Regions from separate parts of the Shewanella sp. SP2S2-4 genome, predicted to be linked through region 3. Evidence: riboswitches for the same ligand, from Rfam matches in the RefSeq annotation. Region 3 holds a riboswitch; each other region holds the start of a gene.
The links. A riboswitch is a leader RNA that binds a small molecule or an ion and turns the genes downstream of it on or off. The one in region 3 is predicted to bind lysine.

Region 1 (10,890 bases), on a different contig from region 3:
TAGCAGAGTACGGGAATATCAATATTATCGACCACATGCGTCAGCTGCTTTACCTGTTCTTTACTCAAAAACTGGCACTCATCCACCAACACACAACTTAATGGCGTGGCTTGATGCACATCGCTAATCATCTGAGTCAGATCATCTTGGCTGCTAAAAACCTGTGCATCCGTTTCAATGCCGATGCGCGAGGCCACTTTACCTTTGCCATATCTGTCATCTATGGAGGCTGTCATCACTAGGGTATTCATACCGCGTTCGCGATAGTTATAGGATGACTGTAATAAGGAAGTGGATTTACCAGCGTTCATCGCCGAATAATAAAAATACAATTGAGCCAAGACTTATACCCTTTAAAAAACGTTAGCGCTTACGCGTCTGCCATCGGAGCCAAATTGGCCGCTAGTCTAACATTGCGCTTCACATCAGAACACTAGCAGCGACTAAGCTTTTATCATGAATTACTGCAACTGCGCTGACTTATCCAGCGTTTAACTCTCCCATCGTCGACTTAACCAACTCCAGCTCACTTTATTTAATCCTTAGCACGATAAAAGCCATCACCAGCCACCAAATGATTAAATTTTGTTAACACAAGCTTAATTTAACCTTAAATACTGTTTTATAAGGAAATAGTAAATAAAGCTAAATTTCAAAAGTGAGATCTACCTCCAAAGTATTAGGTGCTAATGGGGTTGCGCTCAAAAAACAAACATAACGTTAACAGTAGTATTTCATTCGAGACAAAACGTGCTCAATTTAAAAAAAGAAAGTATTCGATAGCTTGCAAATTAAAGCTAACGGTCAAAGCACTAATCTACCCTGCAAACTTTAGTGCTCCACTCCGTCCTTTATGCGCATATTGGATCAAATGGAGATAATGATGAGAATTTTCACCTCTAGAAAACTGGCATACTTAGTGGCTTTAGCACTAACTGGTGCCCTTGTTGGTTGTGGCGATGATGGCAAAGATGGTGTCGATGGCGCACCAGGAACGCCCGGTATTCCGGGAACACCAGGTACGCCTGGCACACCTGGGGAACCTGGGGAACCTGGAACACCGCCCCCAGTCACTAGCTCGACGCTGACGAACGTCAAAGTGATCAACTACAGCTTTGGCGAAGGCAGTATCAGTTACGAATTTGAAATTACCGATGAGAATAATAATTTAATCAACGGGCTGCAAAACGCAGAGGCTAAAGTCGCGGCGTTAACCGATAAGGGTTTCATTAATAACCGTACCGAAAATGATCTTAATGGCGTTGCAGACAATGTGCATATTGGTGGCGCGGCAACTCAAGCGACAGAAGGCGCCACACTGACCTCTTTAGGCGACGGTCACTACACTTTTGTGGCCCCAATGTTAGGCGTCAATCCTAGTACTGAAGGCATTGTGTGGTTACGCGTTGGCGGCAATAGCGCAACAGGTATCGCACGTTCGGCCCCCTTAGTGGTCAATAAACCCGAAGGCACTCATTCCACCACAACCGATAGTTGCTATTCCTGTCACGTCGATTACGCCACAAGTCCTCGTCGCCATGCAAGCTATGTTGCAACCGGTATGGACGGTGAAGTCACCTTCGTAGAAGGCTGCTTAGTGTGTCACGGCTCAGTGAGTCGCGGCGCTGTCAATGCGGAAGGTTTCTCTGTAGGTGGCTATGCGACTAACACCCTGTCTAAGATTGGCCATGTTAATCACCAAGATTTTACTAAAGACTTTTCAGTACAAAACTGTACATCCTGTCACGTTGAAGCCCCAACTAACATCAACGTAGCAGGACCCGGTTGTATCGATTGCCATGATAGCGGTGGTGTACCAGGCGTTATTATCCCAAGTAATGGTGCCGATGTCCGTACTATGCATGAAGGTAAGTCAGGCATTACTGAGCGCCAAGCTATTCGCGCTAAGTACAAAGTGACATTAGCGGCCCCAGTTAAAGTCGATGATATATCAACGAAAACAGATCACTATGCGCCAACAGGTGCTGCCGCCGCAGTCGCCGCCCCAGGCTGGTGTACAACACTTACTGTAAAGGATGTTGATGGCAATATCTTTAGTATCAAAGATAACTTCAACTACTCAGATCCGCTGGTGTTTGATGCCAAGAAACCGCTGGTCTATGCCAGTGCCTATCTGCACGCCTATGACAATGGCAGCTTAGTGGGCCGCCCAGGTAACCGTACTAACTATTACTATGGTTACAACACCGACGGCACTAAGAATATCTGTCACTTACTGACGGATATCAGCGCAGTGAATGCTAACTATGTTTACTCTGCCCGCGTGACATTCAGTACCGCAGGTTGGATGGAATATGATGGCAATCAACGTTATCAAAGTAATGGCAGCCTAAGAGCGACAGGTTATGACGGTTCTATGGGCGTATCCTTTACCGCCTACTCAGACGTCGTTAACCCAGTCACGACTCAAAAAGTCTCTGGCTTCGAACGTCGTGAGATAGTGAGCGCTAACAGCTGTACGACTTGTCATAACGATGCCACTGCATTCCACAAAAATGGGGCCTTCGATGACGGCGGTAATGGCTGTATTGCTTGCCATGACAACGGCATGGCGCGGACATCAGCCGCTTTAGGCGCAGGTTTTGGCCCTATGGTTCACAGCTGGCACTGGGGTAATGGCGCTAAAGTCGGTGAAATGAAAGCGGATGGAACTCAAGCGAATGCGGCTAACGGTGCAGGGGCGATCAATCCTGTCACCAGTTGCGTAGCCTGCCATGATAAAGCGATTGATTTAGATAAAATTCCAAATCAATACATTTTAGAACCCGGTAGCAAGATGACAAGCCCTGTATCTGCAAACTGCTATGCCTGCCATACGATTGATTCTGCGAAAGCGCACATGGTGAGCAACGGTGGTGAGATCAGCGTTCCTAGCGTGGCTGATTGGTTTAAACAACCAACGACTGAATCCTGTGCAGTATGTCATAACACAGGTAGAAGCTCTGGTATTGATAAATACCACAAGTTTACTCGCTAATTAATCATTTCATCATCGCATGATTAAATAGTCAGTAAAAAGCGGTACCGATTTTCCCTGCAAGGAAATCGCCAAAGGAGTCTCATCAAAACGGGACTCCTTTTTATTTAGATACAGCCCCATAACAAGCCATTTTCAGTCCCATTTAAGTTACTAACGTTACAGTCCTAAAAAAACAACAATTCAAAGGAAGTCACTCAATTATGCGTAAACGTTTTATTGCCATCGCCATCGGCGCCACACTCACCGCCGGATTTATGGCAGGTTGTAGCAACACAGAAAGCAAAGCCCCTAACGCCATGTCGGTACAAGTCCAAAACCCCTTGTTTCAAGTCAGTAATCTGCAATATCAAGCGCCCGACTTTAGCCTCATCAAGAATGAGCATTTTACGCCTGCCCTAGAGCAAGGCATGGCCGAGCACTATCAAGAAATCCTCGCGATTGCAAATAATCCCGCAGCGGCGACCTTCGATAACACGATTGTGGCTATGGAGAAAAGTGGCGCCCTGCTCAGCCGTGCATCGAGTGTGTTTTATAATCTAGCGGGTTCGAACAGCAATCCAGAGCTGCGTAAAATTCAAGGTGAAATGGCGCCAAAAATGGCGGCGCACTCGGACAACATCAACTTAAACCCAGCGCTATTTGCCCGTATCGAAGCCATTTATAACGACCGCGCTAATCTAGGTTTAACTCCAGAAGCCGTGCGTTTGGTTGAGGTCTATCACCAACGCTTTATCATGGCGGGCGCAAAACTCACCGACGAACAAAAAGTGAAGATCCGTGCTCTTAACGAAGAACAATCGACACTGACTAACGAATTTTCCCAGCGTTTACTGCGCTTAACCAAAGAAATCGCCGTGGTCGTGGAGTCTAAGAATGAGCTTGCAGGATTAACTGACAGCGACATCACTTCGGCCGCAAACGATGCTAAAGCAGCAGGTCACGATGGCAAGTATCTGATCAACATCACCAACACCACTCGCCAGCCCGTATTGGCGTCACTGGAAAACCGTGAACTGCGCCAACGCATTTGGGAAGCCTCGGCTAACCGTGGCTTAAGTGGTGAAAACGAAACGGCGTCGCTGGTATCTCGTTTAGCGCAACTGCGCGCTGAGCGCGCCACCCTATTAGGTTATGAAAACTGGGCGAGTTATCGCCTAGCGCCGCAAATGGCCAAAACGCCAGAAGCGGTTTACAGCATGTTTGGCTCTATGGTGCCAGCCGTAGTCGCTAATACAGAGAAAGAAGCGGCCGATATTCAAGCTATGATCGACAAGACTGGCGGCAAATTTGAACTGGCGCCATGGGACTGGGAATTCTACGCCGAGAAAGTCCGCCAAGAAAAATACGCCCTCGATGCCAATAGCATTCGCCCATACTTTGAGTTTAACCGCGTCCTCGAAGATGGCGTGTTCTACACCCTCAAAGAACTCTATGGCGTCACCCTAAAACCTCGCCCAGATTTACCGGTTTATCATCCCGATGTGAAAGCCTACGAAATGTTTGATGCCGATGGCTCAAGCATGGCCATTTTCTACGCCGACTATTTTGCCCGTGAAGGTAAACGTGGCGGCGCTTGGATGAGTTCGTTTGTAGGCCAATCCTTCCTCGAAGGCACTAAGCCTGTCGTGGTTAACGTGATGAACATTAAGAAGGCACCAGAGGGTCAACCGACCTTCGTCAGCTACAACGAAGTCACCACTATGTTCCACGAAATGGGCCACGGCACCCACGGCATGTTCTCCAAAGTGACTTACCCAAGTCTGGCAGGCACTTCGGTTTCCCGTGACTTTGTAGAATTCCCATCAACCTTCGAAGAAGACTGGGCGGCCCATCCCAAAGTGTTGGCCAACTACGCTAAACACTATGAAACGGGCAAACCCATTCCCGATGAACTGCTGCAAAAACTGTTGAAATCAGGCAGCTTTAACCAAGGTTTCGATACGTTAGAATATATGGCTGCGGCGCTCGTAGACATGGAATGGCATTCATTAAGCCCAGATGCACAGTTGCAAGATGTCGCCACCTTTGAAGCCAATGCACTGAAAAAGCACGGCTTAAACATCAGCGCCGTGCCGCCACGCTATAAATCGACCTACTTTGCCCACGCCTTCCCCGGTGGTTACTCGGCAAGTTATTACGCGTATATGTGGAGTGAGATTTTAGCGGCGGATGCCTTTGCCTATGTGCAAACCCAAGGCGGGCTCAATCGTGAAATCGGCATGAAATACCGCAGAACCATTCGTGAAGTGGGCAACAGTATTGCGCCAATGGAAGCCTACAAAAACTTCCGTGGACAAGAGCCAACGACACAAGGATTGCTAAAACGCCGCGGGCTAGATCAAGCACGCTAAGCTAAGAGTTGGTAGCCTTAATGCGATAGGCTAGAGATAAAGACAAACTCAGCCTTAACCAAAAAAATCAGCCAGCATAATGCTGGCTGATTTATTTTGACTTATTCGTAGTGAACCTTTGCCGTGCAAGGTTTCAATTAAGGTTTAGCTAATTGCGCCTTTAGATTTGATTTTAAGCACTATGATGCTAACCACAAACACCACACTACAGGCCACTAAACCAGCCACAACTGACTCAGTAAATCCAAGTACGATATAACCCGTTAAGCTAATAAACGCCGCAATCAATGCATACGGTAGCTGAGTGACCACATGGTCGATATGGTGACAACTCGCACCCGTAGACGACAAAATCGTGGTATCGGAAATCGGTGAACAGTGATCGCCAAATACCGCGCCCGCCAGCACAGAGGCAAGCATAGGTAACATCATGCCAGTGTGACTTCCCATCGCCATATCCGCAGCAATCGGCAACATGATACCGAACGTGCCCCAGCTAGTACCGGTTGAGAACGCAGTAATACCCGCTAACACAAACATAAGCGCTGGCAAAAACGCGAACGGAATATTGCCCGTCGCGAGACTCGCCATAAACTTACCAGTTTCGAGCTGGCCAATCACGCCTGCGATAGTCCAAGCAAATAACAGGATATAAATCGCTGGCAGCATAGAGCGAGCGCCCTGCACTATGCCTTTGACTATCATTGATTTCTCAACGCCTTGGACTAAATTCAATATCAGCGAAATCGCTAAACCGATTAATGCACCAAAGAAAAGGGATGAACTGACATCGGTTTTCTCAAACGCTGAAATAATATTAAATTCAATCCCTTCAGCGGCAAGTACTTGAGCGCCACTGTTGATCATAAAATACAGGGTCGCAAATACCAGCACAGTAATTGGCAGGAATAAGCCTAAGATCTTACCGGTTTCGGCTTCGGGTAAATCCGCATTCGCCCCTGGCGGTAATCCCTTTGACTCATCGTATAAATTACCACGTTGGGCATTGAGTTCATGCTCGCGCATTGGCCCAACATCTAATCCCATAAAAACTACGAAAAGTAATAATAACAAAGAGAAGATTGCGTAGAAATTCATTGGGATCATTTGAATAAAAATACTCAAATGACCCGTATCAGCAAAACCGTGGGCCGTTAATATTCCACCAATAAGCGCAATAATATAGGCGCCCCAACTTGATACAGGAGAAATAACGCACACAGGAGCAGCAGTCGAATCTAATAAATAAGCTAACTTAGCGCGGGAAATATAATAACGGTCGGTAACAGGTCTAGCGACCGAACCTACGACTAAGCTATTGAAATAGTCGTCAATAAAAACCACACAACCTAAAAACATGGTTAATAGTTTAGCGTCACGTTTATTACGTATATGTAAACGCGCCCAATCGGCAAAAGCCCGCGCGCTGCCACTGACGGTAATTAACGCTGTGATCATTCCCAGTACAATTAAGAAACCGAGAATATATAAGTTCCACGAATTAAGGCCTTCGCCCGTCCAAAAAAGTCCTTTAACGCCATTAAATACAAATTCACCCGTCGCTACAGGTGAAAATTGATTGAGTAATAAAGCACCAATTAAAATCCCTAACCCCAAAGAAAGCAGTACACGGCGAGTTAAGATCGCCAACACAATAGCCACCGCAGGCGGCAGCAAGGAAAGTGCCGAATCGGCATAATTCATAACAGTCATTGATTATTATCTTCGTTAAATACGAATGGAGGGCGACTGAACTGGTGGGGAAAGGCAATAGATACCCAAGGTCACCTGTCCTATCAGTAGCGCTCCATAGTAACTATTTCCAACATCCGTATCGGAAAATACTATGGCAGTGTTGCACCTATTAAGTGCAACCCCAGCAGTTGATCGTGATAAATCGAACCACTTCGGCACCAAATCCTTTCGCAATCGATCAACGGAATCACCCTACTGATCACTACTAATATTTGGCGCGCCTCTACTTCTAAGAACGCCCGTACGCGGGCGTGAGGCACATAAAAACATAAGCGGCTTAGCAGATGCTACCGCAAAGCCACTTAATGTGACCTAGATCACAGATTAAATCAACCGAGACTTGTGATCAGCTCAGGAACCGCCTCAAATAAGTCCGCAACTAAGCCATAATCGGCAACTTGGAAAATAGGCGCTTCAGCGTCTTTGTTGATAGCAACGATAACTTTCGCGTCTTTCATACCCGCTAAATGTTGAATCGCGCCAGAAATACCCACTGCAATATAGAGATTAGGCGCCACAATCTTACCAGTTTGACCCACTTGTAAATCGTTAGGCACAAAACCCGCGTCAACGGCTGCGCGAGATGCGCCAACCGCAGCACCGAGCTTGTCAGCAAGCTGCTCTAACATGCCGAAGTTTTCACCACTGCCCATGCCTCGGCCGCCAGATACGATAATGCCAGCATTACCTAATTCTGGACGAGCTGATACCGTCAAAGATTGAGAAACAAACTGAGTTCTCGCTTCAAACACTTTATCGAGTGTCGTCACAGCCGCGCTGTTACCTTCTGGCGCAGCATCAAAGGCACTGGCGCGCACTGTCATCACTTTGATAGCATCATGGCTTTGCACTGTCGCTAAGGCGTTGCCCGCATACACAGGGCGCACAAAAGTGTCCGCACTAACGACGGTAATGACTTCAGAGATTTGCGCAACATCTAATAATGCCGCCACGCGCGGAAGCGTGTCCTTACCTAAGCTCGAAGCCGAAGCCAGAATGTGGCTATAGTTAGGGGCTAAGTCCACCAGCAATTTGGCAAAATTTTCCGCTAAATGCGCTTCATACACGCTGGCATCGGCAACGAGCACTTGGCTAACGCCTTGTAGTGCCTGTGCAGCTTGGACAACCGCGCCACATTGGTGACCCGCAACCAATACATGCACTTCATCGCCAATGGCGCGGGCGGCAGTGACGATTTTTGCCGTATCGAGTTTCAGTGCGGCATTATCATGTTCAGCTAATACTAAAATGGCCATTTAGATCACCTTCGCTTCATTTTTTAACTTTTCAACTAGCTCAGCTACCGACGCTACCATTATGCCTGCTTTACGTTCTGCTGGCGGAGTGACCTTCACAACCGTTTGGTGACTCTTTAATGTCACGCCTAAGTCGGCCACAGTAAAGACTTCTAATGGCTTACGCTTGGCTTTCATAATGTTAGGCAGTGAAGCATAACGAGGTTCGTTCAAACGTAGATCGGCAGTCACAACCGCAGGCAGCGGCATAAGTAAGGTTTGCATACCGCCGTCAACTTCGCGAGCGACTTGCACAGAATGACCTTCTAATTTGATTTCAGAAGCAAAGGTCGCCTGTGGCATATCCATCAGCGCTGCGAACATTTGACCGGTTTGATTGTTATCGCCATCGATAGATTGCTTACCAAAAATCACCAGTTCAGCTTGTTCTTTGTCTTGTACCGCTTTGAGCAATTTGGCGATAGATACTGGCACCAGTTCGTCTTCAGTATCGATATGAATCGCACGGTCTGCACCTAATGCGAGCGCAGTACGTAATTGTTCTTGAACGGCTTTATTACCAATACTGACAACAACCACTTCAGTAGCGCTACCCGCTTCTTTTAAACGAACCGCTTCTTCTACTGCGATTTCACAAAAAGGGTTCAACGCCATTTTTAGGTTTGCAGTGTCAACACTTGTATTGTCAGCTTTGACCCTGACCTTCACATTGGCATCAACAACGCGCTTAACGGGCACCAATACTTTCATAGGGTTTCCTTCCTACACTTTCATGTACATGGACAAAACATTGGTTAATACCAATGCAGGATAGAGCAACTTTACGTCCTGTTAACGTTAACGTCAACCAAAGTCAAACGCCTGTTTGCATTTTTTAATCCGCGCAACGGCTACTTTTTTGGACACTTATTTGAGTAAATAAGAAAAGTTCAAAATATAAATAATATTTAATTTACTTAAAACGCATAATTTTATTTGATTCGAGCTATATTAGTTTCTATCATTTAGGTGTTGTTCACCATTATCCTGTATTAAAAATTAGAGTGGGACGAAAATAGATATGAGCGAATTTTTAGAGATATTAACTCACGGCCGTCGTTTTAAAGCAGCAGTTAAAGAACTTAGCGTTGAAGAGTTACGTGATTTAGCAGACAAATTAGATAAAATTTTAGTAGAACGCGAGTCTATGGCTGAGGAAGAAGAACAAGCCATGGCAGCTCGTAATGCTAAGATTGAAGAAATCCGTCAACAAATGGAAGCCGTTGGTTTATCAATTGATGACTTAGGTGGCGTAGCTGTTAAAGCAACCGCGAAGAAACGCGCTCCTCGTCCAGCTAAATACCAAATCGAAGTTGACGGTGAAATGGTTCAGTGGACTGGCCAAGGCCGTATGCCAACCGTATTTAAGAACGAGATCAATAAAGGTCGTTCTATGGAAGATTTCTTAATCTAATCCAATTCGGTGTGGCGGTTCGAGTAACCAACATCCATTTGCATAAAAGCTCGCATTCATTGCGGGCTTTTTTATATCCATTATTGACTGCAATCTAAAACAACAAGCGTTAATCCCACGCCTCATTCCCGCTCAAATTGCGTTACAATTCAACCTTAGTATTTACATCTGCTTTCAGTTACTCTTTATTCACCCTCACTCGATTGAATAAAATAATGCAGATAAACAATAAGATAATTATAAGCTGCAGCATGATCGCTAGCTTAGTCTCACAGACCACATATGCCCAAATCAATACAGGGACAACCTCCAATAAACTCACGGCTTTTACCCATGCTGAATTAATCATTGCGCCGGGTAAGCGTTTAAGCGATGCCACTTTATTGGTTGAAAATAATCGAATTAAAGCCATTGTTGAGCACGGTGACATTCCAGCTGGCGCATTTAAAATCGATTTGAGTGGTTATACTATTTACCCTGGATTTATCGATCCTTTCACCGATTATGGGATTGAGTTCGAATATCCAAAACTTGGGCTCACTCGTCCTGTCTACGATATTAAACGTATCGGCGGCAATGCAGACAATGGCGCAATTCATTCTGAAAAAGAATGGTTTAATTACGTTTATCCCAATAAAGAACGCGCGAAAGAGTGGATCAATAATGGCTTTACGAGTGTGCAAAGTAGCAAACTCGACGGAATCTTCCGAGGGACGGCTGTCAGTCTGTCATTAGCAGACAAAACCGCCAACGAAGTGATTTATCGCGCCCGTAGTCAACCTTTTATGGCATTTGATAAAGGCTCATCTGAACAAGATTATCCGTCATCATTAATGGGCAGTATTGCGCTTATTAGACAAACCTTTGCCGACGCCAATTGGTATAACCAAAATAAAAACAAATCGGCCAATGGCGCAATAAACAATCAAGTCGAATTTAATATCGCCTTTGAGCGCTTAGATAATTTAGCCGATAAGCAAATTATCTTTGAAACCAAAAATCTCAACGATCAATTGCGTGCCGCCCATTTACTCAAAGAACATAAATTGCCAGCCAACCTGCTCGGTAATGGTC
Region 2 (10,890 bases), on a different contig from region 3:
TATTGGCTCACACAGGTAGGGTCATGGCAAATTTTGGCAGTGACTTCGCCTTCGGGGCCAAAATGTTCGCTGATGCCGACTTGTTGACCATCTTTAAAATCGGTTTTGTAGCGGATATTGCCGCCATTCCAATAACCCGTTTCAGGGCCTTGTTTCACACCATTTTCATAGTGTGACTCAGTATATAATTGGCCAGTGGCAATGTACTTTTTGATTACGCCATCGAGCTGACCTTGTGCGTTACGAAAGCCCTGTTCGTAGGGCTTTCCATCGTCGAAGTTACATTGATAGGGCCCGCGAAATTGCTCGCTAGTGAGGGCCTTACCGATATTTTTATCGGCGATGGCCGTTGAGCAGAAAAGCATATTCTTTTCTTTGTAGTAAACCTTGACCTTATAGTAGCCATCTGTCAGATTAACGGGTTGCTCAAAATAGTACAAAGCCTGTTTTTCATCTTTGACAACCTTCCAATGGGCATCGAGCAGCACGTTTTCTGCATTGGCATGGGTACTGATAAGTACGAGTGCTCCAAGGAGCCGATTTACTGTAAATAGACGCATAACCGCTCCTTTTTATGGCAAAGGTTTAAAGGTGAATTCATAGGGGATATTGACGGGGTCTTTAGAGATAGTCATATAACTCACCTTGGCGGCGGGTCCTGCAATACTCAAATAACGGCCATCGACCAGCACCTCGTTTATCCGCTGCTCAGTATTTTCGGGGAGTCGAATGCTTAACAGATTGCCTTGGGCATCTTCGACCTTAAAGTAATTTTTAAGATCGCTACTTGGCTCATTGCCATATCCGGTTTGCGTCAGCCAAGACGCTAAATCGATTAACCAAGGGCGGTCGGTTACAGCCAGTTCTAAAGGCTGCCAGTGAATATCACCTTGGCAATGGATCTTGCCCTTGATCTGTTTATCGTAGAAAAACTGCCGCACGCGGTCTGGGGTCATCAAACTATAGGCTGCCCCGTTTGGGGCGTTGGGATCAAACTGCCAAGTGACGGGATTTTTACCCTCATTAAAGCTTTGATCTATTTCAGGTTTGCAGGCGCTTGCCAAGGCAGCTGACATGGGAATATACAGATTATGACCATTGTCAGTTACAGGTTTTATCCCTTGGATCGTATTGAACTCATTTTTTGCAGCATCTAGCGCCGGATTGATAAAGCTACCTAGGCCAGCGTTGCCAAACTCGGTGGGAGGATTCGCCAGATTTTTGTTGTAGTCGCTAAATTGTACAAAGCGGATCGTTTTGGTTTGAGTCAACTCCGGCTGGGGTTGTTGCTCAATTAACATCAGGGTTTTAGGAATTTCATCCAGCTTGAGTAACAGTGTGTTGCTGGTGAGGTGATGGCTCTCATCGGCTCCAATCAATTGCTCTAGCAGTTCCTTTTCCGTCGCCGTTAGCCAAGAGGGATAATTACCTTCGCGACGGGCCTCAGCCATCATGCCTTTAAATTGTTGGAAAGGCAGATTAATACTCTGATCCTCACTCTGCTTTGACACGACTTTAAAGAGTTTCGCCTCGGCATCGAGCACTTGGATTGTTAGGCTGGCATCGCCAACCCTGTAAGGTGTTGCCAGCAGTTCATCCCACGACTTTTCGATTATCTTATTCGTCTGTGGGATAAGTGTTAGCTTGGCAGTAATATGGTCTATCTGTTTGAGTTTATTCGCGGTGTTATCCCAACCCGTAGCAATAATATCGGTTGCAGACTCAATCGAGGGATTATAATTCCTCGCCCAACCTTGGCCATGCTGCCAGAAGTGAATGTCAATCGGTTTGCCGTTTGCGTCATAGGCGGTTAAGTCTTCATAACGCACATCGGCTTCCACATATTGCGGACTCATATTGTGGACAAAGCGCAATTGCAGATCTTCAGGGGTATCAGTGCCCCAAGGGCCAAGATTATCTAAAATACCTTGTTGATCAGGTAATAAGGATTTTATAAATGCCTCATTATTGGGGCGATATTCCTGCGGTATATCGCTAATGCGGTATAGCTCCTTTTGCCTATCATCCCTATCGCGCTCAGCATCAAAGCTATCATCGGCATGCCAAAGCGTGCTCATGATATACGGCCTCTCCTTAGGCGTCATCACGGCTCGGTGGGTAAAGGTACGCCCTTGGCGCTCTTCCCGTTGAAAAAACGCCATGCTCTCTAACCAACCGGTTTTGCGGTTAACTTCGAACTTGCCATAGGCCTTATACTTGTCTTTCTCCCCTTGTAAAACAGCGATCAACTTATCTTCACTGACCTGCTCAACCGTCCAAGTTAAGCGCGCATCCATGGGGGCGTTGATGCTATAACCGACGCTAGGCTCAAGCGCCACAGGCAAGGTTGGGACTTGTTTAAACAAGTTATTAAGATTTTGCCAGCGCTCAAATAACTCCTTGATATCTTTTTGATCCATCTTGGCAATGGGGGTCAGTTCGCGGACTTCACCATTACTAAATTCCACATTAAAGCCATCTTTAACCAACTGAAAGATCTCATTGGACTTGCCTTTGGGGTCAATATTGCTCACCGGGATCGGCATGCCATAATCGCTAATTTGCAACAGGTTAGGTTGGATAAAAAAGCGGGCGTTATGGGTTAACGGTGTGGTCAAGCTGGCCGCCTTACCCTCTACATCTTGTAATTGGTAATCCAGCAGTAATCGTGCCTGCAACACTTTGCGAGTTTCGAAACCATCGTTGAGGCTTATGGTAGAAATAATCTGATACTCGCGATCTGCGGGTATATTCGTCGTAACCGATTCTGAGGACGTCGTTGAGTCATCGCAGGCGGTTAATAAGAGTGTGATACTTGCCACTGTCAGTGCGATTGCGGCGTGAACTGCCTTGTATTTCCCTGTGGCCATTTGTGCTCCCTTGGCTACGCATGTTATTGAAATGTAAATGTATTAATCTTGATTTGGCGACATTATACACAAAAACTATCTGAGGCAATAAAACGACGTCATCAAAATGTGAGCTTAAAAGGCGAGCAAGCAAGGTAAAGAGACTGTCCGTGCTTATTTTGTTTGCGACGAGGTTTAGGTCAGCCTTGCGGCAGTAAAGACGAGCTTAAGCGGATAATTAAGCGGGGGATAAAGCAAAACCCAAACCAAGGCGTGCTTGATTTGGGTTTACGCTGGGATCCGCTGTTTCTATTTCGATGCTCGAGATCAGTGATTGATACTCGAGGACAGAAAGCTGTTATCGAAAACAAGCTACAGCGAGAGGATCACGCTGGCAATGGCCGCACTCATGAGGTTAGCGAATACGCCAGCGGCAATGGCGCGAAAACCATTACGGGCGATAAACTCACGGCGCTCTGGCACCATGCTACCCAGTCCACCGATCAAAATTGCCATGGTTGAAATGTTCGCAAAACCACACAGGGCAAAGGTGACTACGGCCTGAGAATGGGCGCTCAGTTGGTCTTCGACTTTCATTAACTGGATAAAGGCCACGAACTCATTCACCACGATTTTTTGGCCAATCAGTGAGCCCGCAGTAATGGCTTCATGCCAAGGAATACCCAGCAGCCACGCCATAGGGGCGAACAGATAACCGAGTAAAAATTCGAAGCTTAACTGGTAACCGAACCATTCACCCACAGCGCCTAACATGCCGTTCAACAGGGCGATAACGCTGACAAAAGCTAGCAGAGTGGCACCAATCCCGACTGAGATCCGCATGCCAGACATAGCGCCATCGGCTAAGGCTTCAACCACATTGGTGGCGCGTGGCAGTTCGACTGAGGTGATTTCATCTGAGCTGTTTTTATCGTTTTCGCTAGGCGGCATAAGGATTTTAGCCATCAAGAGACCCGCGGGCGCAGACATAAAGGCGGCGGCAATCAAATAGTTAAGGTCGACACCTAAAGCGGCATATCCGACTAAAGTGCCGCCCGCAACTGAGGCTAAACCACAGCTCATTACCGCAAAGAATTGCGAATCGCTCATGTGCTTTAAATAAGGTTTGATCACCAGCGGCGCTTCAATCATGCCGACGAAGATGTTCGCCGTGGCAGATAAAGACTCAGCGCGGCCCGTGCCCAGTAAACGCTGCAGACCACCACCAATAATGTTGATCACCTTAGGCATTAACCCAATATGGTATAAGGCAGAAATCAGCGCCGAGAAGAAGATGATGATACCTAACACATTGATCGCAAATACGAAGCCGACTTTACCCGTGGCGAGATCGCCAAACAGGAAACCAATCCCTTCGTTGCCATAGGCTATCACGCTCGACACGCCCGCAGTAACAGATTGCAATACGGCCTTACCCGCAGGGACGTAGAGCACTAACAGGGCAAATATAATTTGTAGGCCTAGGGCTAAAATCACAGTGCGGTAGGGAATGTTCTTGCGGTTCACTGACAGTAACCAAGCAAAAAACAAGATGCTAATCATGCCTAATATCGCGGTCATAATGGGTTTATTCTTTTGAGTGATAGAAGAAGTCGCGCATTGTAGGCCGAGTCAGCGTAAGGGCAAGTCGAGGGCGTTACTGGGCTGTTACGATAAAAGTGTTGAAAATAGCAACAGTTTAACTTGCTGTTTATGAAGGAGAATAAAATAAATTTCGGCTACTGTTGCCCAGAGGAAATAATATTTGTGTCTGCGGCAATAATCGAAATCACGCCACAGACGACTTTAGGCTGGTGCAGTAGTCAGTGCAGGTTTGAAATGCAGCTTAAGTGGCAGTAGCTTAGGTGACAGTCTTACCTAACCAAGGTTTGAGCTTTTTATCCCAGTAGGGCGGGTGGCCGATATGGGACTTTAAACATTCGATAATCACTTTGTACTTAGTCGGTAAATGGCGCCGCCTTGGGTAAACCACGTAAACGGGCATCTGTTGCAGCGGTTTCCAATCGGGTAAGAGTTGAATGAGCTTGCCGCTTTGAAATTCATCACTGAGTAAATACGTGGCCACATAGCCTATGCCTCGCCCGGCAATCACGGCATTACGCACGGCTTCGGCTAAGTCGACACGGTAATTGCCCGCGACATTGACGGTTTGCTCAATGTCATCCTTAGCAAAACTCCAGCGATCATAATTACGGCTTTTACTTTGATAGATAACACAATTGTGCTGAGCTAACTCCCGTGGATGGTGTGGCACGCCGTGCTTGAGCAAATAATCGGGGGAGGCGACCACCACAAAGTTAGTCTCGGCGAGATGCTGGGCGATATAGCCTTCGTTCAGCTGTTCATGGTTAGTGATCCACAGATCGAGACCTTCTTCTAGCATATCGGCCTTATGGTCGAACAGGCTTAGCTCAAATCGTAATTCGGGATATTTTTCCTGCAACACTTCCAGCGCGGGGATGATGTGTAAGGTGCCAAAGGATTGGGAAGAACCGAGGCGAATCGTGCCGCTAATGTCGTCACGGGCATCCAGCATCATGGCATCGGCATTTTGCGTTGCTTCAAACACTTGCTCACAATAACGCGCAAATTGCTGGCCCGCATCAGTTAACACTAAGGTGCGCGTGGTGCGTTGCACTAACAGCAAGTTCAGCTCAGCTTCCAACGCGCCAATTTGCTTGCTGACATAGGAGGTCGAGGTTTTTAACTTAGCTGCCGCTTGGGTAAAACTGCCACTGGTCACCAGAGTGTGAAATATCACCATCTGACTAGCTCTATGTTGTATCACGCCAAGCCCTCTAGAATCTAAATCGCTATTTTAAGCTAGCCTAGCCTTAACCGACAGCCGTTTGTGCCAATCGTGTGTTATTTCAAACCAAGCTTACAAAACAGCACACGTTAAAGTCAGTTGCCCTAAGTGCGATACTTCCTTTACTCTTGAGTTAAATCTTAATACCCACAAGCTAGGGAAGACGGTTACCTGTGGTTAGCTTGTTCAACGGAGGAATATCGATGACACAGCAAGACAAGCAAGCCGTAGCAGAAACAAGCCAGATGAGTGTTCAGAAAGTACAACCGATACCGCAGGAAGCCTTTGACTGGTATGACGAATATGCCCACGGCATTATCGACCGCCGTGAGTTTATGGGGCGGCTCGCAGGACTGGTGGCGCTAGGGTTTACCCTGACAACGCTCACGGGCGCACTCATGCCGAACTATGCCCTTGCCGAACAAGTGTCCTTTAACGACCCGAGTATTCAAGCCAGCTATGTTAAATTTCCCTCGCCCAATGGTTACGGTGAAGGGCGTGGCTACTTAGTGATACCCAATGAATTATTGCTCGCGGGCAGTGCCGCTGGTGAGCCCAAGACTTTAGATCCCACTAAAAAAGCCGCCGTGGTATTAGTGGTGCACGAGAACCGTGGCCTAAATCCCTATATCGAAGATGTGGCTCGACGATTAGCGGCGCAGGGTTATATCGCCTTCGCCCCCGATGCACTTTATTCCCTTGGTGGTTATCCCGGCAATGATGATGCGGGCCGCGCCATGCAAAGCAGTTTAGACAGAGCCAAAATCGAGCAGGACTTTATTGCCGCCGCGCAGTTTTTAAAATCCCATCCCCAGAGCAATGGCAAACTCGGTGCCGTGGGTTTTTGCTTTGGCGGCTATATCGTCAATATGCTGGCCGCGACGATTCCCGATGAACTCAATGCTGGCGTACCTTTCTATGGCACGCCAGCAGCTGCAGAGCTGCGTAGCCGCGTGAAAGGGCCGCTAATGTTGCAGTTTGCTGGATTGGATCAGCGGGTTAATGACACTTGGGCCGAGTACGAAACTCAGCTAAAAACCAATAAAGCCGATTATGTCGCCTATCTTTACCCGAATGTGAATCACGGTTTCCATAACGACTCTACAGGACGATACGATAAAGCCACCGCCGAGTTGGCATGGACAAGAACCTTAGATTTTTTTGGTAAACATATACTCGTATAAGCCCATTTTGCACTATTGCAACGCTTGGAAAGCTGATGTTTCTTCCGTTGCCAAATTGTAGGGGACTCGTTGTTTTATACGCGAGTGGGATCAAAATACTTGCTATCAGTTCCCATCTCGCTAGAATGCCCGCTCGAATACCTTTAAGTAGAGGCGCGCTGCCTATGACTACTTGTGCGGAGGGTGATGCCGCAGATGTACAAGGAAAGGAGTCAGCGCCGAAGTAGCCAGGTCATCAAACCGAGCTGCTGGTTTTGCATCAAATAGGTGCAAGACTGCCATAGTCATCCACTATGGAGCGCTACCTGAAGGGGCGGGGGAGTATAACCTCCCCATAGGTTTTGTTTCTTTATCCTCTCGGTAGATCTCCACCCGTTTTTGGGTGAAAAGAGATCATGGACATTAGTCATTTTGCTGACTCCGGTTGGTCAGTGCTTCCCCCTTTGTTAGCCGTCGCCTTGGCGATCATCACTCGCCGCGTACTGTTATCCCTTGGCGTAGGGATTGTGGCCGGCAGTTTGTTACTCAATCAGTTTTCTCCCCTTGATTCATTGCACTATATGTTCAATACCGTGCTGAAGATTTTTTGGGTCGATGGCGCACTTAATCGCGACAATATCAATATGTTGCTATTTATGTTGCTGCTTGGCGGACTCATTAGTCTGATGACGGTTTCCGGCGCCACCCGCGCCTTTGCCGAGTGGGCGGCTAAGCGCGCTAAGACCCGTCGCGGCGCAAAAGGCTTAACAGGCGTGATGGTGTTTGCGTTTTTTATTGACGACTTTTTTCATAGTTTGTCGGTTGGCGCCATTTGCCGTCCGGTGACCGATCGCTTTCAAATCTCCCGCGCCAAACTGGCTTATCTGTTAGATTCTACCGCCGCGCCCGTGTGCGTGCTGATGCCAATCTCTTCTTGGGGCGCTTATATTATCGCGCTTATCGGTGGCATTATGGCCGCCCACGGCATCACAGAGCAAAGCCCAATCTCAGCCTTTGTTGAGATGATCCCGATGAATCTGTATGCCGTGTTTACCCTGTTAATGGTGCTGGTGGTGATCGCGTTTCAAATGGATATCGGCCCGATGCGTAAGCATGAAGCATGGGCGCTGGAGGGGAAGCTTTGGGATCCGTCTAAGGCACGTCCAATCGGCTTAGATATGGAAAGCCCTGAAGAAAGTAACGGTGGCATGATCGATATGGTATTGCCGATCCTAACCCTCACAGGCGCGACCGTGTATTTTATGATTTCTTCTGGTGCGGCAGTGTTGGATGAAAAAGGGCTGCCATTTAGCGTACTTGGCTCCTTTGAAAACACCAATGTGGGCTCCTCGCTAGTGTATGGCGCCCTGTGCAGCTTGGCGGTGTCAATTCTGCTTGCGCTGCGGTTAAAATTGGGCGCTAAAAATTGGCTTAAAGCCGCGCCGCAAGGCGTGATGGCCATGCTACCTGCGATCAATATCTTGCTATTTGCATGGGCGATTGGCGCGGTTGTCCGCGATGTTGAGACAGGCAAATATCTGGCCTCCCTTGCCAACGGTAACTTGCCAATTGAAGTGTTGCCTGCGGTGGTGTTTGTGTTGTCCTGCGCCATGGCATTTGCCACCGGAACCAGTTGGGGCACCTTTGGTATTATGTTGCCACTGGCTGGTGACATGGCCGCAGCCAGCGATATCGCGTTAATGCTGCCTATGCTTGCCGCAGTGCTCGCAGGTTCAGTGTTTGGCGATCATAGCTCGCCGATTTCGAGTACCAGTATTTTGTCGGCTACGGGTGCAGGCTGCCACCATATTAACCATGTGATGACCCTGCTACCCTATGCGTTAGCTATCGCCTTTGGTGCCACCTTAGGCTATTTGGCCATGGGGATTATGCATTCAACCTTAGCCGGATTCGCCGTAAGCGCCCTGTGGTTTGTGCTCTTCACTGCCTATCATCTGCGTAAAACGAAAAATCAGCCTCTATTAGCCACGGCATAAGGCACTTTTATACGCTATCAACCAGGGGCCCACGGGCCCCTTCGTTTTTTGTGGGCTTGAGTAAGCCTGCATCCATTCAAGTAAATGTATGTAAGTCATCACTTAACTATCTAATTTGTAATGCTAAAGTTATAGACAAGTGTACGCTATGTCGCTATCTTAGGTTTTTAACAAGGATGAGCTTTAATCGCGTACTCGCGATTCGAGTCACTTGCATCAGGACGATGTGTCTTTTCTCTTTCTTAGATACCCAACTCCTCCTGTAAATTGGTGAATATGCTTTGGCACTTATGCTTGTTGCCACAGTGCTTATTGGCATTGTGCTCAATGTTCAGCAGTGGGCGTTTTGAGCTGGTGCAACCTTGTTTTGAGTGATGGCTTGGCTGACAGATGTTGGCGAAGTGCGGTAGCAATGGGGAAGCTTTGTCGGTTCACAATTTGCCGTTTCACAAAGTTGTGAACTGGTAATTTTGCGGCCTAGCGGCCGAGGTGAATCAAGGTCGTGGGTCTTCAACCCACACCCGACCAAGGAGGACTGCTCGTCCTATCCTCCTTGGATGCTCCATGACGCCCCAACGGAGTTGAAAGCCCCTTGGGCTCATTGCCAAATTTGCTATCGCTTCCGAAGGATGCATCCCTGCACCTGCGAAAGCTAGCTCGCCATCCATGGCGAGACTCACGCAATTTGCCTATTCGCCCTGCGGCAACTCCGAGGGGATGGTGAACTTCTGTAACCTCGTTGTCAGTTGTAAACAAATAAAAGTTATACCTATCCGAACATTTTAAATTACTTAATAAAATCAATCGAATGGATGTTATGATATGAAATGTGCACTTGTACTCCTTTTATGTTTATGTCTTTCCGCATGTGGTGGCGGAGATTCTTCAGCAGAAACTCCAACTCCAACACCACCTCCTGTCACCAAAGATCCATTGTCTAAATTTATCAATATTAAAGACCAATATGCAGGCATTGAGTCTGCAGCTCCATTGAATACAGAAACATTAGGCCAAGTGTACAAGTACATCTTTACACTCATCCCTGAATTATTACCGGACTATAATGATCAAAACGGTGAACTAGGTTCGACTTGTTCTGGTGGTGGAACGATTAAAGTGTCGAATGGAAGTTCAGATAAAGAAAAAAATATTGCTTTCACTAATTGCGTTGAAGATGGCATGACTACTAACGGTAAAGCTACTGTTAGAGCAAACCGATTTTCCACTGATGGATTACTTATTGATAGTACCGTGATTTTTGAGGATGTTGATGTAAAAGGTACTTTAGGTCACAGTTTACTTGCTGGTACTGCACAATATGTAGAACAGGACTTAACTTGTGCAAAAACTGAAGCAACATATAATTTAATGTTTTCAGATGTAAATAATAAAAAACAAATCTTATTTTCAAATTTTAAATTTATTAGAACTGGTAATGAGATGGTTTTATGTGGAAATGATGGTTTTAGGATACAAGGTCGCGTATTCGATTCATCCTTGGGATTCTGGGATGTACAAACCAATAAATTATTTAAACTTAACACTATGGTGCATGCCTATGAAGAAAGTGGTGAGTTTGTTGTTAGGGGAAGTAACAGTAGTCAAGCTACATTTTCAGTTGAATTTTATAATGAGTTGAGAGGAAACGTAACCTCTAACTATACCTATTATAAAATCATGCTACATAGTGGCATGATAGATAAAGAATATGTTTTTTTAAAGGAATACTATAAACCTTCCATAATGACCTCATTTGAGGATACGGATAACGATGGAATGACTGATGGTTGGGAGTTGGCTTTTGGTTTAAATCCAACATCGGCTTTGGATGCAACTCAAGATTTAGATGGTGATGGTTTTACTAATTTGCAAGAGTTCTTATCTTTTGGCCATCCTCGCGATAAAAAAATACTTCCTAAAATTGCTGATCTCGGAGTTACCTTATCCCATGAAACTCAAGGCTATTCTAAAAAGATTATAGTAAAAGCTGAAGTCGAAAATGATGTAAAATCAACTGACAGCGGAACAGTGTTGATGGCCTATTCAACATC
Region 3 (10,890 bases):
TTTGTCTTTATAAACTTCGTTGCGAGGCTCAGTTTTATCACTCGCCATTGCGCCCGCCGCCATGAAGCTGGCGGCAACCAGTGCACTTAGTGCAAAGGACTTACCTGTCATCTTCTTCATCATCTCATCTCCGTGTTGCATTATTGTTGTAAATCACGACATCTCCATGGTCAAACTTAGTGACTTAATCCCGCTAAACATATACCTCTTAGGGGGTATCTAGGTCGAAGTTTGCGCTAGATCAAAATGTAAAGGTGTTGTTGTTCACACTTCTATACTTTTGTTAATGTATTACATTATTTTCTAATGTAAAAACCACTGCAAAGTGCCATAACAGCGGCCATTAAAATGAATAGCGGATTAATGAAACGAGGCAGTCTAACCTCAAAAATCTTAGGATTAATGTTAGTACTCATTCTGCTTTCTAGCAGTTTATCGACCTTTGCTATCATCAATTTGTCTTACAGCTTGGGCGACGCTAAGGCGATTAACGCCTCGGGTTCTTTGCGGATGCAAAGCTACCGATTGATGTTTTACGCCAACTCTGGCAGTGATGCTGCGCTCGATAAAATCATCGAATTCGAAAACACCCTCTATTCCGATACCTTAAAGCCTTCAGATAGTTGGTTTAGTCCACGTAAGATTGCCGATCAATACCAGCTCGTGATCGATAAATGGCTGGTGATGAAATACTACATAGAGCAAGAAAACTCCCGCGACTATGTGGCGTCACTTAAGGACTTTGTCGACACCATAGATTTACTGGTATTGGAGATGGAGCACCACGCCGCCTTTAAACTCAGGCTCCTCGCCGCCAGCCAAATATTAGGCTTAAGCGTCATGCTCATTATCGCCTTTGTGGCGGTGCGTTTTACTAAGAAGAAAGTGGTAATCCCACTGCAAAAGCTTATGGAATCGGCGAATACTATTTCTAAAGGCAATTTTGAAATCGAAATGCCCGAAACCGAATATATCGAACTCACAGCGCTCACCCATGCCCTGCAAAAAACCGCCAAGGAACTCGCTATGCTTTATGGCGATTTAGAGTCGCAGGTGGCAGAGAAAACCTTAGCACTCACTCGGGCCAACAATGAGCTGGCATTTTTATACGATAACCTACTGACATTAAACGCAAATAAGCTCGATTACAAAGCGCTCAAAGCGGCACTAAATCAGTTAAAAGGCTATGAGTCACTCGACTACCTTAGGCTCATTATCCAGTATCCAGAGCAAGAGCTTGAAGTGATTGAGGCCGATGGCGGCTGGCCAGATATGACTCAAGAGAGTACCCGTTTCCCGCTACAATTTGAGCAAGCAAATCTGGGCTACTTAGAGTTGATTGCCGATCAAACACCGAATATCGCGCTATTTAAAAATTTCGCGATTATGCTGACTCGCTCAATCGTGATCCACAACGCCACAGAGCAAAGGCAACAACTGGCACTGATGGAGGAACGCGGCGTAATCGCACGGGAATTACACGACTCCTTAGGTCAAGTGCTGTCCTTCCTTAAAATCCAAATTAGCTTATTACGCAAAAACTTAGATCACAGCTGCCGCAACCCAACAATTGAGGCTCAATTAACCGAAATCAATGAAGGCGTGAGCACTGCCTATGTGCAGCTCAGGGAATTGCTGTCGACCTTTAGACTCACAATTAAAGAACCCGATCTAAAAAGTGCCCTAGAGGCTATGCTCGAGCAGCTCAGAGCCAAGACGAATATCAAGATCACCTTAGACTATAAACTTGCACCACAATGGTTAGAGGCAAAGCAGCATATTCACATACTGCAGATCACGCGAGAAGCGACTCTAAACGCCATCAAACACGCCGAGGCCAGCCTCATCAATATCCATTGTTATAAGGATGACGAGGGCATGGTCAATATCAATGTTTGCGATAACGGCATAGGTATTGGACATTTAAAAGAACGAGATCAACACTTTGGCATAGGGATTATGCATGAGCGAGCCAGCAAACTTTCAGGTAAAGTCATATTTAGCGACAACGAGATAAGCAGATTTAAACCTGCTACGGCAACCACGATTGAGCAAGGATGCAACGAACAAGACGATACACTCAAGCCTAACCATTCATTCAACCTTGTGCAGCACAGCAAAGGTTCAAGTGGTACTCGAGTGACACTTATTTTCCCCTCTCAACAGGAGCCTTCAAATGGGTAAACCTTATTCCGTACTTGTGGTCGATGACCATCCCCTGTTACGCAAAGGCATCTGCCAGCTCATTGCCTCAGATCCTGATTTCAGCCTTTTTGGTGAAGCTGGTGGCGGTTTAGACGCATTAACCGCCGTCGCCACCGATGAACCCGACATTATTTTGCTCGATCTGAATATGAAAGGCATGACAGGCCTAGATACGCTCAATGCCATGCGCCAAGAGGGCGTCACCTCGCGCATAGTGATACTCACAGTTTCCGATGCCAAACAAGATGTGATCCGCTTACTACGCGCCGGAGCCGACGGCTATTTGCTCAAAGATACTGAGCCCGATTTACTGCTCGAAAAACTCAAAAATGCCATGCTTGGCCACAGAGTTATCAGCGATGAAGTGGAGGAATACCTCTACGAGCTAAAAGATGCGACCGATGAGCAAGAATGGATTTCGAGCCTGACGCCAAGGGAGCTGCAAATTCTAGAGCAACTGGCGGAAGGCTTAAGTAATAGGATGATTTCAGAGCATTTACACATTAGTGAAGGCACAGTCAAAGTGCATGTGAAAAACCTACTGCGTAAAGCCAATGCCAAGTCGAGAACCGAAATGGCGGTGCGCTACCTTAATCAATAATCCCTGAGTTTAGCGAGGTATGGCGCAAACAATAAAGGCAATCCCATGATTGCCTTTATGTTTTTATCGAATAGGATTTAAATGGATGATTACAGACCTTTCTCGACAAACTGCTGCCAACTCAGTAGCGCCAGCTCAAAATCCTCTAAGCCACAATAGGCTTCAGATTCAGCATCATAGAGTGACATCGCCTCTTCTAATTCATACTCTTGCTCGAAACCTAACGTATTCGCAAACACCCGCGCCTGTTCACGCTCTAACTCTAAGGTGAAATCATTACCGACGAGACGCCATGCACCGCGTTTATCGGTTTTAATTTCTCTAATCATGTCTAACACTTGCTGAATTTTGGCTAACTCAGGCCCTAATTCTTCTGTAAACCATTGCCCCAGCACTTCATGATCCATGCTAAAGCTGGCCAGAAAAGTGCCGGTTAAACTGTTACGCCGAAATTCGTATTCCATTTTATTGTCTCTTTGCTCTAAGCCTACTAATGCTAATTTTAACCTATCCTTGCCGAAGTTGCTCGCCCCACGCAGCACAGCCGATTTAATACCAATCGTACCAAATATCTGTTCATTCAGCGGGAGTTCAACGCGCTTTAGGCAAGGCGAAGGCTTGAAGGCATAGTGGTGCTCTGTCGAAAGCCTTAAACGCAGTATAAAGCGCGTTGCCACGCCGTTAACATCAGCCGCCCTTCGGGAGCCACACTGGCATCCCACTCCCGTGTTGCAGTGGCTAAAAAGGGAATGACCATTCCTGCGCCAATGCGCCTTGGATTGAAATGCCTGTGAGGCTCTGAACTGATTAGATATTTAATGTGATTGGTATAACTCTATTAGCGTTGGCCTCATATCCGTTAAGCACGAGTACTGACTTCATTTTCATGGCAAAATCAGTTAGCTTGTTTGTATGATTTTGAAAGTTATATGGAATGCGATATGCACGAAGGATTTATCTACAGTTTAGTGCTAAGCGGCGCCCAAGCGGGTTCCACCTTAAGCTTGGAACAGATCGAAAAATGGGATCCGCAGGATGGTCTACTCTGGTTGCACCTTCGCTATCGCAATAAAAAGGCGCGCCACTGGATACTCAATAGCGGCCTGCCGAAGGTTGAGAGTGATGCCCTACTCGCCCAAGATACTCGCCCCCGCGCCGTTATCGCCGGCGAAGGCATATTGCTCGCGTTACGCGGCGTCAACCTCAACCCCAATTCAGCTCCCGAAGACATGGTGGCCGTGCGTATTTATGCCGATAAACAGCGGATCATATCCACCTGCGATCGCGAGTTACAGTCGGTTAAAGATGTCGCCGAGCTGATCCTTGAGGGCAATGGGCCTGCAACTACGGGCGACTTTATCGTCGCTGTCTGCGAGCGACTCACTAACCGTAAAGTCGAGTTCATCGATAAGTTAGAAGAACAACTCTCTGATTTAGAAGAGCTCGTCGTCTCAGGCAATGTTAAAGATTTACGCACCGATATCGCCGAACTGCGCCGCCAAACCGTCGCCATTCGCCGCTATTTAGCGCCCCAGCGTGAAGCCTTTTCAAAAATGATTTCCGAGCAAGTTAGTCTGTTTAACGATTCTGAGCGACTTAAGCTCAGGGAAACAAACGATAAGCTTATCCGCACCATTGAAGATCTCGATGCCCTGCGCGATAGGGCGAATGTGACTCAGGAAGAATTACTCAGTCAGCAATCGGAGCAGCTCAATAAGCGCTTATATTTCTTATCTTTAGTGTCGGCCATCTTCTTACCATTGGGCTTTTTAACGGGCTTACTCGGAGTCAATATTGGCGGCATACCGGGCGCCGACAACACATGGGCCTTCGCCACCTTCTGCGGCATATTAATCTCACTCGTCGCCCTACAGATGGCACTGTTTTATCGATTTAAGTGGTTATAGCCACCTTAAAAACAACAACGCCAATCGATTAGGATTGGCGTTGTTTTCGTTCATTCTTATAAGCTGAATGTTATGAGCTAATGCTTATGCTCTAAGCGGGCGATTATGTCGTCGGCAACTCAAACACATGAGTCATGACTTTATAAAGCTCTGTCCCTTGGTGCACAGATGCCGAAGCAAAGTGCAAAATCGGCACGCAGTCCTGCGGCAAACTGAGCGTCTTTAGCTCATCCACTGTACCGTATAAATCCATTCGCAGTAAATTCACTAAGGGCTGTCCCGCAGTCAATGGTTCACCCACTGGCGCGAGGTATTCCACTAACCCTGAACTTGGTGCGTGATACTTTTTATAGTCTTTAAGGTAACAACCAAAGCGCTGCATTTTAGCGGGGTCAACGGTTTCAGCGATCACGCCGCGGTGGCTTAAATACGCCAAAATCCCTTGGGCATCAACCAACGCATCCTCAAGACAGACGCGCTCTTGGCTCGCCAATTCTAAGGTTAACGCTGACACAGCAACGGCTAAATCTCGCCCCTGCGCTTTTGCAAAATCACTTAATTGCCACCAAGGAAAAAACGCCGCCTCATCCATGGCACCACCAAAGGTGTTGGGGATAACAAGCGTATAAGGGATCGACAAAAACTGCGCGGCAGCTAAGTCATATTCAGGACAATACAAGTGCTTACAGGATTTAGGCCCCGTATGCAGATCGAGCACTATATCCGCGCCATGGGCCATTATCTGCAAGTTGACCGCAAGCCTATGGCCGGTTGTAATGCCCCATTCATGCCGTAATTTTTGCTGACAGGCTTCAACCAAAGTACTGCGATAAGCTTGGATCAGCTCGTTATCACTGAGCTTGGCATGTTCGCTATACCAAGTTGGCAAATCGATAGCATGATTCAAATACTCACGATTCCAGTTCGCCCCCGTAATAGGGTCAAATCGGCCGAGGGTAAACTCACCACTTTTTTGGTTGATCCCAAGGGGATTGGCTAATGGTACTAAGGTGATTTCACCGCGGATGTCACAGAGTTCGAGCTGCTTCATCAACTGATAAATCACCGCATTACCTTGCACTTCAGCGCCGTGTACATTGGCCTGAATATACACTTTGGGGCCAGTCGCCTTATCGTCGCTCGGCTTAAAATGGTAAATAGGCAAGGTAAGCGCTTGCCCTGCGGCAAGCTCCCCAATTTGCAGGGACGATGTTGTCGGCGGCATATTAAGCGCCTTCGAACAGATTTTGATGCAGCGATTTCACCACTTGCGCCGCTTCCGATTCTGCCACTAACACACACAGATTATGTGGGCTGGCGCCTTGGCAAATCATCCGCACATTGTGTGGTTCTAACACTTCAAACACACGGCGACAAATACCCGGCGTGGTCGCAATGCGGTTACCGATAATCGCCACTAAGGCTAATCCATCTTCGACGCGCACCCGGCAATGCTGTGATAATTCTTGCAACAATGCCTCACTCAACAAACCTTGGCCACTTGAATCTGAGCCAGTTTTATCGAGGGTTAGAGACACGTTCACTTCTGAGGTGGTAATTAAATCCACACTGATCTTATGTCGCGCCAATGTCGCAAAGGTTTCCGCTAAAAAGCCCTGCGCATGCAGCATTTGCAAACTGTGAAGATTTAACAGGGTTTGGTCGCGGCGCAAAGCCACAGCGCGAAATACGGGCGCATCTTCCACTTGATGACGGATCCAAGTTCCGCCCTTTTCAGGCTCTTTACTTGAACCCACAAACACTTGAATTTGTTGACGGACAGCAGGAAGAATGGTCGCAGGATGCAATACCTTGGCACCAAAGGTGGCCATCTCGGCGGCTTCATTAAAACTGATTTCGGCAATCGGAAAGGCATTGGGCGCAAGACGCGGATCCGTTGTATAAATCCCCGCTACATCGGTCCAAATCTCGACCGCTGAGGCGCGTAACGCTTCGGCTAACAACGCAGCAGAATAATCACTACCGCCGCGACCTAACGTGGTCGTTTGACCTGCTTCATCGGCACCGATAAAGCCTTGTGTGACAATCACTTGTTCCGCTAACAGTGGCTGTAGATAATCACGAGCTAAAGTCGCAATCTGCTCAACCTGAGGTTCCGCGCGGCCAAAGTGGCTGTCGGTACGTAATACTCGGCGTACATCGAAGGCGCTGGAGTTAACACCTTTCTCGCGGATGACTGCTGAAAACAACGCCGAAGAACATTGCTCACCGAGGGACAACAACTCATCCATGGTCGCTTTGCTGCGTTGCGATGCGAGCGCGTCACTCAATACTGACATGCGACTCAATAATTTATCTAATGCGGCGGCCACATCGTTAGGACGACCGAGCTTATCTAAAATCGCATATTGAATTTGGGCAATTTGTTTTAATCGCTGTAATCGACCATCGTCGTTAATCGATTCTTGGGTCAATTCCACTAACAGATTGGTCACGCCACTCGAAGCGCTGACCACGACTAAACGGCAATGAGGATTAGCTAACACTATGTCGGCACAGCGATTCATAGCGTTATAGTCGGCGACTGAGGTGCCACCAAATTTTGCGACAACGAGGGACATTAGCGCACCTCCGTGAAACACGTAGGGCAAGAAATAAACGCAGATTGAATAAAATATTGATTAACTAACATGATCACACTCCGAACTAACTTCGTTCGAAGAGCCTGGTGCTCAATGATAACGCACCCCAAAAGAAGGGAAACAGCAATCGTCACCAGAAGCTCTCCACCAATTACAGGTGACAATCGTCAGGATTCAGCCTGATCGACCGACATAAATATGCAACAACCATATCTATGCCTCGGCGTTAATCTCCCTCATCAGTCATCGCTGGAGTTTGTGCTCCTCTGACCGACTACCTAGTTAACGCTCCTCTTCTGTTCCTTTCCTAGGGAAAGGGACGAAAAAAGTAGCAATAAACCCCTAATGAAGTCAATGCTAATTTCATAACAAATGAATAATTTAAATAAAATCTTTTGAAAACAACTAAGTGCTTAAATCGGGCAACTCGTATACCAGCTGCACATAATCACTAAATTTGCCTAAACACACTTCATCATGTCCGGCCAAAGTGCAAGGCACTAAGCTCACCTCCCCTTGTTCGACTACATAAATCGCGTACTGATTAAATTTCTTCCCCAATTGCAACGCCATCGTTCTATCGATAAACACGGCCCAGCTTTTTTCCATGTGGGATAAATCCGGCGCCGCGCCCACTAAAGCACGATAGAGACTGCCGAGTAATTCAATTTCACGGAGAAGTTGGCGATCGAGTAAACGGTTTTGACTGGGAGAAAGCAGCTTTGAAGCGGGATTATGAGCGGTAATAACAGCAAAGGAAAAATCATAGGATAATGCTTGAGTCAGCAAAAATAACGGCGCTTGGTAACATTGCCACAAATCTTGAGTCGTATTGTCCATTGGTAGTCTAATCGAAAAATGAACCCAAGCTAGTGTAGCAGAGTGATTGTAAAATCCAAAGAGGCGTGAACTGGCTCACAGGAATGGCAAATACATTAGTTATACTAATCAATAGCTAAAGTAAATATCATGGTAAAAACCCCGACTCACCTAAAATTTGTTAACATTTCATTTGTTAACAAATGACTAAAACGAGTACAATGTACGTACTGGTGAGTTGAAACAGATTGAGCAAGATGCTTATCGTTCAATACAGTTTGTTACATATATCGCTTTAAGTAACGTGAACTGACCGGGCATCTGTTTAAAATGTGTTCTACATTTGATTTGTCTTTTAAACATTTAAAAAAAACAATAGTTAAGGAACTTATTCTAACTATTGCTTATCGAAGTTGGTACTGATTACGTTTTCTCGTATTACACTTAAACGTGCACTTAATCTACATCCAGATATAGATGTCACCGTAAAGATTTTCCTTTTGAGCACAAAGCAGTTCAAGGAAGTATCAACGCTTTTATGAATATAAGAGCCCGAAGTAAGTTGCTCTTATTGGTTAGTATAAACTGATTAAAATTTAGGTAAATAATATGCAAAATCCGCACATTCTGATCGTTGAAGATGAAGCCGTTACCCGTAACACGCTGAGAAGTATTTTCGAGGCAGAAGGGTATGTGGTAACTGAGGCCAATGATGGCGCAGAAATGCATAAGGCTATGCAGGAAAACAAAATTAACTTGGTCGTTATGGACATTAACTTGCCAGGCAAGAATGGCCTGTTGTTGGCACGTGAACTACGTGAAATCAACAACATCGGTCTGATCTTCCTGACAGGTCGTGACAACGAAGTCGACAAAATCCTTGGACTTGAAATTGGCGCGGACGATTATATTACCAAGCCGTTCAACCCACGTGAATTGACGATTCGTGCTCGTAACCTTCTGACTCGCGTCAACAGCGCTGGTGCCGAAGTCGAAGAAAAGAGCTCAGTAGAATACTATCGCTTCAACGATTGGAGCTTAGAGATCAACAGCCGTTCATTAGTGAGCCCGCAGGGTGAGTCTTACAAACTGCCACGTAGCGAATTCCGCGCTATGCTGCACTTTGTTGAAAACCCAGGCAAAATTTTGACTCGTGCCGATCTACTGATGAAAATGACTGGCCGTGAACTTAAGCCACACGATCGTACTGTAGACGTGACTATCCGTCGTATCCGCAAGCATTTCGAAAGCTTGCCAGATACGCCAGAAATCATCGCGACTATTCACGGTGAAGGCTATCGCTTTTGCGGTAACTTAGAAGGCTAATTGCCCGCTAAGCGACACTCGCATTAGCAACAGGATTGATTCGATAAGCATCAATTCACAAAAAACCAGATCCTAGGATCTGGTTTTTTTATGTCTAAAATTTAGCGAATCAGATTAATAGGCGACGCTTACAGAGTTAAGAGTCAGACTGATGGCAAAGCCGATGTCCAAAATAGAGACGAAAATATTCTTATAAAACAGAAGTATAATTATAAAACAAGCTCCACCTATCAGCGCTAATGAGAGCGAGTGATGTAAGAGCTAAACAAGGAGCGAGCCTACAACGTATGGCATACGCAAGCAGGCCCGCTCTCTATCTCGCGCTACTTAGCGCTACTTAGCGCTTTTCAGCTGTCTATCGAGGAAATCTGCCAGTGAGCGATATAAGTGATTACGCACTTTCTCGCCACGCATCGAATGTTTAGATCCAGGATAATCGATCATCTGGAACAACTTGCCTTCATCCTGCAGTGCTTTATAAACCCGAGTGCTGTTTTCAAACAAAACGTTATCATCGGCCATACCGTGATACATCAACAGACCCGATTGATAGTTTTTCACATAGGGAAACACGCTGCTGGCTTCATAACCCTTTTCATTCCCCTCGGGATGAGCTAAATAACGCTCAGTATAATGGGTGTCATATAAGCGCCAGTCGGTGACAGGAGCCCCCGAAATCGCGGCTTTAAAGTAATCGGGCGCCTTAAATAGACTCATCAAGGCCATGTAACCGCCGTAACTGTGGCCGTAAATTGCCACATTATCGGCATCGACAAATAGCAGACTGCGTAAATAGTCCACTCCCACTTTTTGATCCTTGACTTCAGCTTCACCCAAGTGACGGTAAATCACTTGCTCAAACTTTGTGCCCCTGTGGGCGCTGCCGCGGTTATCCAACTGGAACACCACATACCCTTGTTGCACCAGATACTGGGTCAAGTAGTCCTGCTCACTCCAGCTATTAGTCACTAACTGGGCGTGCGGCCCACCGTAAACTCGCACTACGACAGGGTATTTCTTGCTTGCATCGAAGGGAACGGGTTTGAATAAACGGGTTTGCAGCACTTGGCCATCTTCGGCTTTCAGTTCACCAAATTCAGGGATTTGCCATAGTCCCGCATAATCATATAAAGGATGACCTTGCTTAACCGCATTTTGCTCGACCCAAGCCAGTTGCTGGCCCTCGTCACCGTGTAAACTGATTTGCGGTGGCTGAGATAAGCTGTTGAAATAATCCAGATATACGCTCTGATTATCGGCGAAAACAGGATTGTGCATCCCCGCTTGCTTGCTCACGCGCTCAACCTTGCCGCCCGCTAAAGGCACGCGATAAAGCTGTTTTTCAATTGGCGTGTCTTTACGGCCGGTGAAATACACCCAGCCTGCGGTTTCATCTATGTATTCCAACTCATCGACAGCCCACTCGCCC

Region 1: linked by a shared signal. The riboswitch ahead of Q4Q54_RS19780 (Na+/H+ antiporter NhaC family protein) and the one ahead of lysC (lysine-sensitive aspartokinase 3) in region 3 are both predicted to bind lysine.
Region 2: linked by a shared signal. The riboswitch ahead of Q4Q54_RS06745 (Na+/H+ antiporter NhaC family protein) and the one ahead of lysC (lysine-sensitive aspartokinase 3) in region 3 are both predicted to bind lysine.

What each region holds. Positions count from the first base shown of each region.
Region 1 is NZ_JAUOER010000032.1:51,398-62,287, reverse strand. It holds gene Q4Q54_RS19795 (thymidine kinase) at 1-341, opposite strand, end outside; gene Q4Q54_RS19790 (multiheme c-type cytochrome) at 884-2,998, shown strand; gene Q4Q54_RS19785 (M3 family metallopeptidase) at 3,202-5,352, shown strand; gene Q4Q54_RS19780 (Na+/H+ antiporter NhaC family protein) at 5,497-7,065, opposite strand; lysine riboswitch at 7,145-7,341, opposite strand; gene Q4Q54_RS19775 (electron transfer flavoprotein subunit alpha/FixB family protein) at 7,437-8,363, opposite strand; gene Q4Q54_RS19770 (electron transfer flavoprotein subunit beta/FixA family protein) at 8,364-9,113, opposite strand; gene Q4Q54_RS19765 (H-NS family nucleoid-associated regulatory protein) at 9,424-9,816, shown strand; gene Q4Q54_RS19760 (amidohydrolase family protein) at 10,032-10,890, shown strand, end outside.
Region 2 is NZ_JAUOER010000006.1:28,460-39,349, reverse strand. It holds gene Q4Q54_RS06770 (hypothetical protein) at 1-560, opposite strand, end outside; gene Q4Q54_RS06765 (hypothetical protein) at 573-2,870, opposite strand; gene Q4Q54_RS06760 (NupC/NupG family nucleoside CNT transporter) at 3,222-4,430, opposite strand; gene Q4Q54_RS06755 (LysR substrate-binding domain-containing protein) at 4,711-5,658, opposite strand; gene Q4Q54_RS06750 (dienelactone hydrolase family protein) at 5,883-6,863, shown strand; lysine riboswitch at 7,004-7,175, shown strand; gene Q4Q54_RS06745 (Na+/H+ antiporter NhaC family protein) at 7,259-8,839, shown strand; gene Q4Q54_RS06740 (thrombospondin type 3 repeat-containing protein) at 9,662-10,890, shown strand, end outside.
Region 3 is NZ_JAUOER010000001.1:411,857-422,746, forward strand. It holds gene nrfA (ammonia-forming nitrite reductase cytochrome c552 subunit) at 1-123, opposite strand, end outside; gene narQ (nitrate/nitrite two-component system sensor histidine kinase NarQ) at 349-2,184, shown strand; gene Q4Q54_RS01840 (response regulator) at 2,177-2,806, shown strand; gene Q4Q54_RS01845 (YacL family protein) at 2,896-3,270, opposite strand; gene Q4Q54_RS01850 (zinc transporter ZntB) at 3,748-4,713, shown strand; gene Q4Q54_RS01855 (M14 family metallopeptidase) at 4,817-5,938, opposite strand; gene lysC (lysine-sensitive aspartokinase 3) at 5,940-7,295, opposite strand; lysine riboswitch at 7,446-7,620, opposite strand; gene Q4Q54_RS01865 (DUF3293 domain-containing protein) at 7,722-8,156, opposite strand; gene arcA (two-component system response regulator ArcA) at 8,745-9,461, shown strand; gene Q4Q54_RS01875 (S9 family peptidase) at 9,795-10,890, opposite strand, start outside.